2 regions of the Fulvimarina thalattae genome follow, and region 1 is predicted to be linked to the other one. Evidence: predicted binding sites of a transcription regulator. Region 1 holds the regulator's gene; the other holds the start of a gene.
The links. The regulator PhoB, encoded in region 1, activates phosphate uptake and scavenging genes when phosphate is short. The targets are predictions, from matches to a motif close to TGTCATNNANCTGTCAT.

Region 1 (3,404 bases):
ATCGCCCGTGCGATCGCCGTCGAGCCGGAGGTCATCCTCATGGACGAGCCCTGCTCGGCGCTCGACCCCATTGCGACGGCGACGGTCGAGGAACTGATCGACGAGCTCAAGCAGAACTATACCATCGTCATCGTCACCCACTCGATGCAGCAGGCCGCCCGCGTCAGTCAGGTGACGGCGATGTTCCATCTCGGCGATCTGGCGGAGGTGGATGACACCGAGAAGATGTTCTCGAATCCCGAGGACAAGCGCACGCAGGACTACATCACCGGCCGTTTCGGCTGATTCTGGAGCAAGCGGCCGGCCGAACACCCGGCAAGGCCGCGGCAGACGTCCAAACCATTCAGGGAGGCCTTCATGGCTTCGCATATCGTGTCGTCCTATGAAGACGAACTGAAATACATCGTTCGCCGCATCTCCGAGATGGGCGGTCAAGCCGAGCGCATGCTGGAACAGGCGGTGACCGCCCTCGTTCGCGGCGATGCGGGGCTTGCACAGTCGGTGATCGCCGACGACGTCATGCTGGATTCGGCCCAGCGCGAGGTCGACGAAAAGGCAATCATGACCATCGCCAAGCGCCAGCCCATGGCGATCGATCTGCGCGAGATCGTCGGTGCGATCCGCATCTCGAACGATCTCGAACGCATCGGCGATCTTGCCAAGAACATCGCCAAGCGCGTTCTCGCGGTCCATCACCACGCCCAGCCGAGCCAGCTGGTACGCGGCATAGAGCATCTGTCGGAACTCGCGGTCGACCAGCTGAAGGACGTGCTCGACGCCTATGGCGAACGCGATCACGAGCGGGCGATTGCCGTGCGCGACAAGGACGAAGAGATCGACGCGGTCTACACCTCGATCTTCCGCGAACTCCTCACCTATATGATGGAGGATCCGCGCAACATCACGTCCTGCACGCATCTTCTGTTCAGCGCAAAGAACATCGAGCGCATCGGCGACCACGCGACGAACATTGCCGAGACGATCTACTATATCCGCACGGGTGAAGAGATGAAGCCGGATCGGCCTAAGGGTGATCGGTCCGCGACCGTCACTCAGAAGAGCGTCGAGGAAGCCGTGGAAGGTGCTACGGGATGAGCCTTCGTGTGACCGTGGTGGAGGACGAGGAGGCCCTCGGTGTGCTCCTCCGCTACAATCTTGAAGCCGAGGGCTACGAAGTAGAGGTGATCGCCCGCGGCGACGAGGCCGATCTGCGGCTCAAGGAGGACACGCCAGACCTTCTGGTTCTCGACTGGATGCTGCCGGGCCTGTCGGGCGTCGAAATCTGCCGCCGGGTGCGCCAGCGCCCCGACACGGCCCAGCTGCCTGTCATCATGCTGACGGCCCGTGGCGAGGAAAGCGAGCGGGTTCAGGGGCTTTCGGTCGGTGCTGACGACTATGTGGTGAAGCCGTTTTCGATGCGTGAATTCACGGCCCGCGTGAAGGCGATGCTTCGTCGCACGAGTCCTGAAAAGATTGCGAGCCTGCTTACGGCCGGTGATCTCGAACTCGATCGCTCCGCCCACCGCGTACGGCGCTCGGGACGCGAGCTGAAGCTCGGACCAACGGAATTCAAGCTGCTCGAATTCTTCATGCAGGCGCCCGGTCGCGTCTTTACCCGCGAACAGCTGCTCGACGGCGTCTGGGGCCGAGACATCTATGTCGATGAGCGGACGGTGGACGTTCATGTCGGCCGGCTGCGCAAGGCGATCAACCGGGTGCGAGACCGCGATCCGATCCGCACGGTACGCGGCGCCGGCTATGCGCTCGACGAGCAGTTTCTCGCTGGCAAGACAGCGCCGTCTCGTTCGAAGCTGAAGGAAGCGGCAGGGTAGGGCGCCTTCGCTTTCGCTTCCTGCTGAAAGCGTATCACCGAAGTTCATCGGCCGATCGCGAAACGTCATGCCTGGCTGATATTGCGCCGTGGTAAGTCCGGAGAACAGGGTCGGCGCGGGCGCTGCGCTCGCTGTTCTTCGATGGAGTTCGCAGGATGACTGCTTCCTCACCTTTTCACGGGCTGTCCGCCTTTCCGATCACCCCTGCTGACGGTGAGGGGCGCGTCGATACGGAACTCCTCGGCCGGCTTCTGGAACGGATCTGCGCGTCCGGCGCGGACTCGATCGGGCTCCTCGGCAGCACCGGCACCTATGCCTATCTCTCGCGCGCAGAGCGCAAGCGCGCCGTCGATGCGGCTGTCGAATGCGTTGGGGGCCGCCTTCCGGTGATCGTCGGGGTCGGTGCGCTCAGAACCGACGAAGCGCAGGCACTCTCCCGCGACGCCGAAGCGGTAGGCGCGGATGCACTGCTGATGGCGCCGGTCTCCTATACGCCGCTGACGGAAGAGGAGGCTTATCAGCACTATCGTACGGTGGCCGGTTCGACGGGGCTCGATCTCTGTATCTACGATAATCCGAGTACAACGCATTTTTCTTTCAGCAACGATCTCGTGAAACGGCTTTCCAAGGTCGATCGGATTGTTGCTGTGAAGCGCCCGCCCGCCGTTGACGGTGATTTCGATGGCGAGATTGCCGCGTTGCGGTCGCGAACTGGGCTTTCGATCGGCTACAGCGCGGACTGGACGATCGTCCCGGCCTTTCTCGCAGACGCCGATGCCTTCTACAGCGTCATTGGAGGCACGATGCCGGACCTGGCGGTGCGTCTCGCTGCGGCTGCCCGCTCCGGACAAACCGAGCAAGCACGCCGGCTCGACGCGGCCTGCGCGCCGCTTTGGGATGTCTTCAAGGCCTATGGCAGCTTGAGGGTGATGTATGTGCTGCTCGATATTCTCGGATTGGGCGAGGCCGATCTGCCACGTCCGCTGCTGCCGCTCGGTTTTCCCGAGCGGCGCCGTATCGAAAAGGCGCTGGAAGCGCTTCCAGCCTGACGTCTTGATGGCAATGCGTTATGCCGCGCCATGCCTGCTGCCGTGGAAATGATGCACCGGACCGTTGCCCCCGCCCACTGAAAGCGTGTCCGCCTCGGCGATCGCCGCGCCGATATAGGCTTTCGCTCGCCGCGCGGCCTCGATCGGCGTGAGCCCGAAGCCGAGGCCCGTCGCGAGAGCCGAGGAAAGGGTGCAGCCGGTGCCATGCGTGTTCTTCGTCTCGGTTCGCGGTGCACGCAATTCGAACGTCTCGTCACGCGTGACCAAAAGATCGGTCGCCTCGTGGTCACCCGGCAGGTGCCCGCCCTTCATCATCACCGCCGTGCAGCCGAGTGCGAGGAGCAGTTCGCCCTGCCGTCGCATGCCGGCGATGTCATTGGCCGTTTCCTGACCGAGGAGGTCCCCCGCTTCCGGCAGGTTCGGCGTCAAGACTGTCGCGCGGGGTAAAAGAAGTTCACGCAGTGCCGCCACAGCTTCTTCCGCCAGCAAGCGGTCGCCGCCTTTCGCGACCATCACGGGATCG
Region 2 (3,404 bases), on a different contig from region 1:
TCGTTGACGAGAATCGTCTCGTCGTCGCGCACGAAGAATTCCACGCCCACGACACCGACATAGTTCAGCTTTTCGAGAATCTTCCCGCCCGTCTCGACCATCCGCTCCGAAACGAGCGGCGTCACCCGTCCCGGCACTGTCGAGCGCCTGAGGATGCCGAGGCTGTGTTCGTTGTCGGCAGGATCGTAGCAGGCGACGCTGCCATCCTTGCCACGAGCCGCAATCAGCGAGGCTTCGTAGGCGAAGGGTACCTTGCCTTCGAGAATCGATGGCTTGGAGCCGAGGCTCTCATAGGCGTCGGCGACCGGGCCTTCCTTGCGGATGCTCGCCTGTCCCTTGCCGTCATAGCCGAAGCGGCGGGTCTTCAGGATGCAGTCGGTGCCGATGTCGATGAGGGCGTGGCCGAGTTCCTCCACGCTGTCGATCGCACGCCAGGGCGCCGTCTCGATCCCGATGCCATTGAGAAACGCCTTCTCGACCACGCGGTCCTGCGCGACTTCCAGCGCCTCGGGCGGCGGGAAGAGATCGGCCTCGACGATCGCCTGCCGGGCAGGGGCCACGGGCACGTTCTCGAACTCATAGGTTACGACGTCGGAATGGCTTGTCAGTTGGGCGAGGGCGCGCAGGTCGTCATAGGCTGCGACGATCGCCTCGTTCGCCACCTGGAAGGCCGGCGATTCCTTGTTGGGATCGAGAACCAGCGTGCGATATCCAAGCCGTGCTGCGGCCATGGCGAGCATCCGGCCGAGCTGTCCACCGCCGAGAATGCCGATGGTCGATCCGGGGCCAAGAGCGCTCATCGGGCCTGCTCCTCGTCGACAGGGGTTTCTGCGACGCGCTCGCTCTGAGCCTTGCGGTATGCGTCGAGGCGCCTCGCTATGCCTTCGTCGGCCAGCGCCAGCACGCTCGCCGCCATCAGCGCCGCATTCACGGCGCCCGCGCGCCCGATCGCGAGGGTCCCCACGGGCACACCCGCAGGCATCTGAACGATGGAAAGCAAGCTGTCCTGACCCTTCAGCGCCTTCGACTCGATCGGCACACCAAACACCGGAAGCGGCGTCATCGAAGCCGTCATGCCGGGCAGATGCGCCGCACCGCCGGCACCGGCGATCACCACATGGTAGCCGTTCGCCTTGGCGTTGTTCGCAAAGTCGTAGAGCCGGTCCGGCGTGCGGTGAGCCGAGACGATCTTCGCCTCGTATCCAATCTCAAGCTCGGTCAGCGTATCGGCGGCGTTCTTCATGATCGGCCAGTCGGACTGGCTGCCCATGATGATGGCGACGCGGGGCATGGTGGTCTCGTCGGTCACGCGATGATGTCCGGAATGATCTGGTCTTCGAGTTCCTGCAGGCGGTCCTTGATCAGGAGCTTCTTCTTCTTCATGCGCTGAATCCGCAGCTTGTCGCAGCCATGAGCTTCCATGGCCTCGATCGCGGCATCGAAATCGGCATGCTCCTGGCGAAGCTTTGCGGTCTGCAGCCGCAGCAAAGCCTGTTCCTGGTCCGCCATCGCATCCTCTTTTCGTCTTTCGGCGCAAACGCGAATCGTTCGCGAAAACGTGTTCGCGTCAAATCTGGCGGCTGTTTAGCAAAACACCAACATTCACGATAGCGGGCACGAAACCAAGTTGCTCGAAGCCTTATGGAAAGGTTCGACAGCAAGACAGTTTTGTGACACGCTTTGACTGTTCTGCCCGGATGGGTTCAGGCCCGCCGGGCGCCCAACGGAAGGAGATTCTAATGTCCTTGGAAAACCATATCGCCAAACTTGAACAGCGCCATTCGGCGCTCGACAACGAGTTGGTCGCCGCCATGACGACACAACCCGCGACAAGCGATGCGGAAATCAAGGAAATGAAGCTTAGGAAACTTCAGTTGAAGGATCAGATCGAGCGGCTGCGCGGCAGGGTACAGTAAGACCGCGCAAGGTCCGGGAGGAGCCGGATCACGTTAATTCGAACGAGGAAAGGTCGCGGCAAAGCCCGCGGCCTTTTTCGTTTGGTGCTACGGTTTTCATATGCGCGCCTCGAACCGGCCTTATCCGAGAACGCCACTTACCCCGTCGTAGACCAGCTTCAGCCCCACCGGGATCAGTAGCCCGTAGATGATCCGGTAGAACAGCTGCGGCTCGATCCGCTTGACGAGCCAGACGCCGAAGAGCGTTGCGATCGGCGCGACGGGCAGAAGCATGAGTGAGGTCAGAAGGTTCTCGTGAGAGAATTGGCCGAGCGCGTAATAGGGGATCAGCTTCACCGCGTTCGTCACTGCAAAGAACACGACGGCCGTTCCGGCATAATCCGTCGGGGCGAGACGAAGCGGCACCACATAGACCTGAAAGGGCGGCCCGCCGGCATGAGCGACGAAGCTGCCATAGCCGGCCCCCGCACCCCAGAAAAACGCGCGGCCCCGGTTCTCACGCGCCGGCTCCACGGCATGGCGGGTGCGGAACCACCAGTTGGCGACGAAACCGAGCGACAGAAGCCCGACGACGATGCGGATCACCTCCGGCGGCGCATAGGCCGAGGTGAGATAGCCAACCGCGATCCCGACGACCGAGGCCGGCAGCATCTGGATGAGCACCGATTTTGCGAAGGTGCCGCGCCAGGCGTAAAGCGCGATCAGATCCATCAGGATCATGATCGGCAGAAGAATGCCGGCGGCTGCCACGGGCGAGATGGCGAGCGCCATCAACGGCACGCCGATCAGTGCAAGCGTGCCGCCGAACCCGCCCTTCGACATGCCGACGAGAAAGACCGCCGGAATGGCGGCGCAGTAGAACCAGGGATCGGTGATCATGAATGCCGGCGGGATAAGACGTGTCGGGCGTTCCGCTAGCACCGATCTGCCCTGAGGGCGAGGGCAGGCGTGGGAAACGGCTTTGCCTGAAACCCAGTTGTTGGTTTCGTCGCAATGTCTAAGTCAGCCGACCGGCATTTTTCGAGCTGTGCAATCGGACCACGGCTGTTTCGCTCGAACCCCGAAGCGAATCTTGCTTGCTCCATGTTACAGCCCATTCCCGTAGGTTGAAGTCGGATATGGCAAGGTTCGTTGTGACATGCTGATCGTGTTCGGAGGACTGCCCGGAACCGGCAAATCAACGATAGCTAAGGCATTGGTCGCGAATAACGCATTCGCATATGTTCGCGTCGACGAAATCGAGAACGCACTCGCGCTCAAATCCGAGCCGAAGCGCGAGGTCGGGGCGAAAGGTTACCAAGTCGCCTTCGCGGTCAGCCTGTCCAATTTTCGGCTTGGCAACTGCGTGGTAGCCGACAGCGTCAACCCGGTCAGAGCAAGCCGCGACGGGGGGAGACATGTCGCTGAGCAGGCCGGCGTGCCTATCGTGGAAGTCGAGTGCGTTTGCAGCGACGAGACCGAGCATCGTAAGCGGGTCGAGACGCGCGT

Region 2: ABRA89_RS11995 (YdcH family protein) is a predicted target of PhoB. The motif match lies at 1,660-1,676, and genes of this name have one in related genera.

What each region holds. Positions count from the first base shown of each region.
Region 1 covers NZ_JBEHWS010000015.1:77,826-81,229, forward strand. Annotated here, with positions in the region: gene pstB (phosphate ABC transporter ATP-binding protein PstB) at 1-285, shown strand, start outside; gene phoU (phosphate signaling complex protein PhoU) at 358-1,095, shown strand; gene phoB (phosphate regulon transcriptional regulator PhoB) at 1,092-1,832, shown strand; gene ABRA89_RS16765 (dihydrodipicolinate synthase family protein) at 1,988-2,881, shown strand; gene thiD (bifunctional hydroxymethylpyrimidine kinase/phosphomethylpyrimidine kinase) at 2,900-3,404, opposite strand, start outside.
Region 2 covers NZ_JBEHWS010000008.1:42,255-45,658, forward strand. Annotated here, with positions in the region: gene ABRA89_RS11980 (5-(carboxyamino)imidazole ribonucleotide synthase) at 1-860, opposite strand, end outside; gene purE (5-(carboxyamino)imidazole ribonucleotide mutase) at 797-1,309, opposite strand; gene ABRA89_RS11990 (YdcH family protein) at 1,306-1,509, opposite strand; gene ABRA89_RS11995 (YdcH family protein) at 1,740-1,916, shown strand; gene ABRA89_RS12000 (sulfite exporter TauE/SafE family protein) at 2,037-2,795, opposite strand; gene ABRA89_RS12005 (P-loop nucleotide/nucleoside kinase family protein) at 3,055-3,404, shown strand, end outside.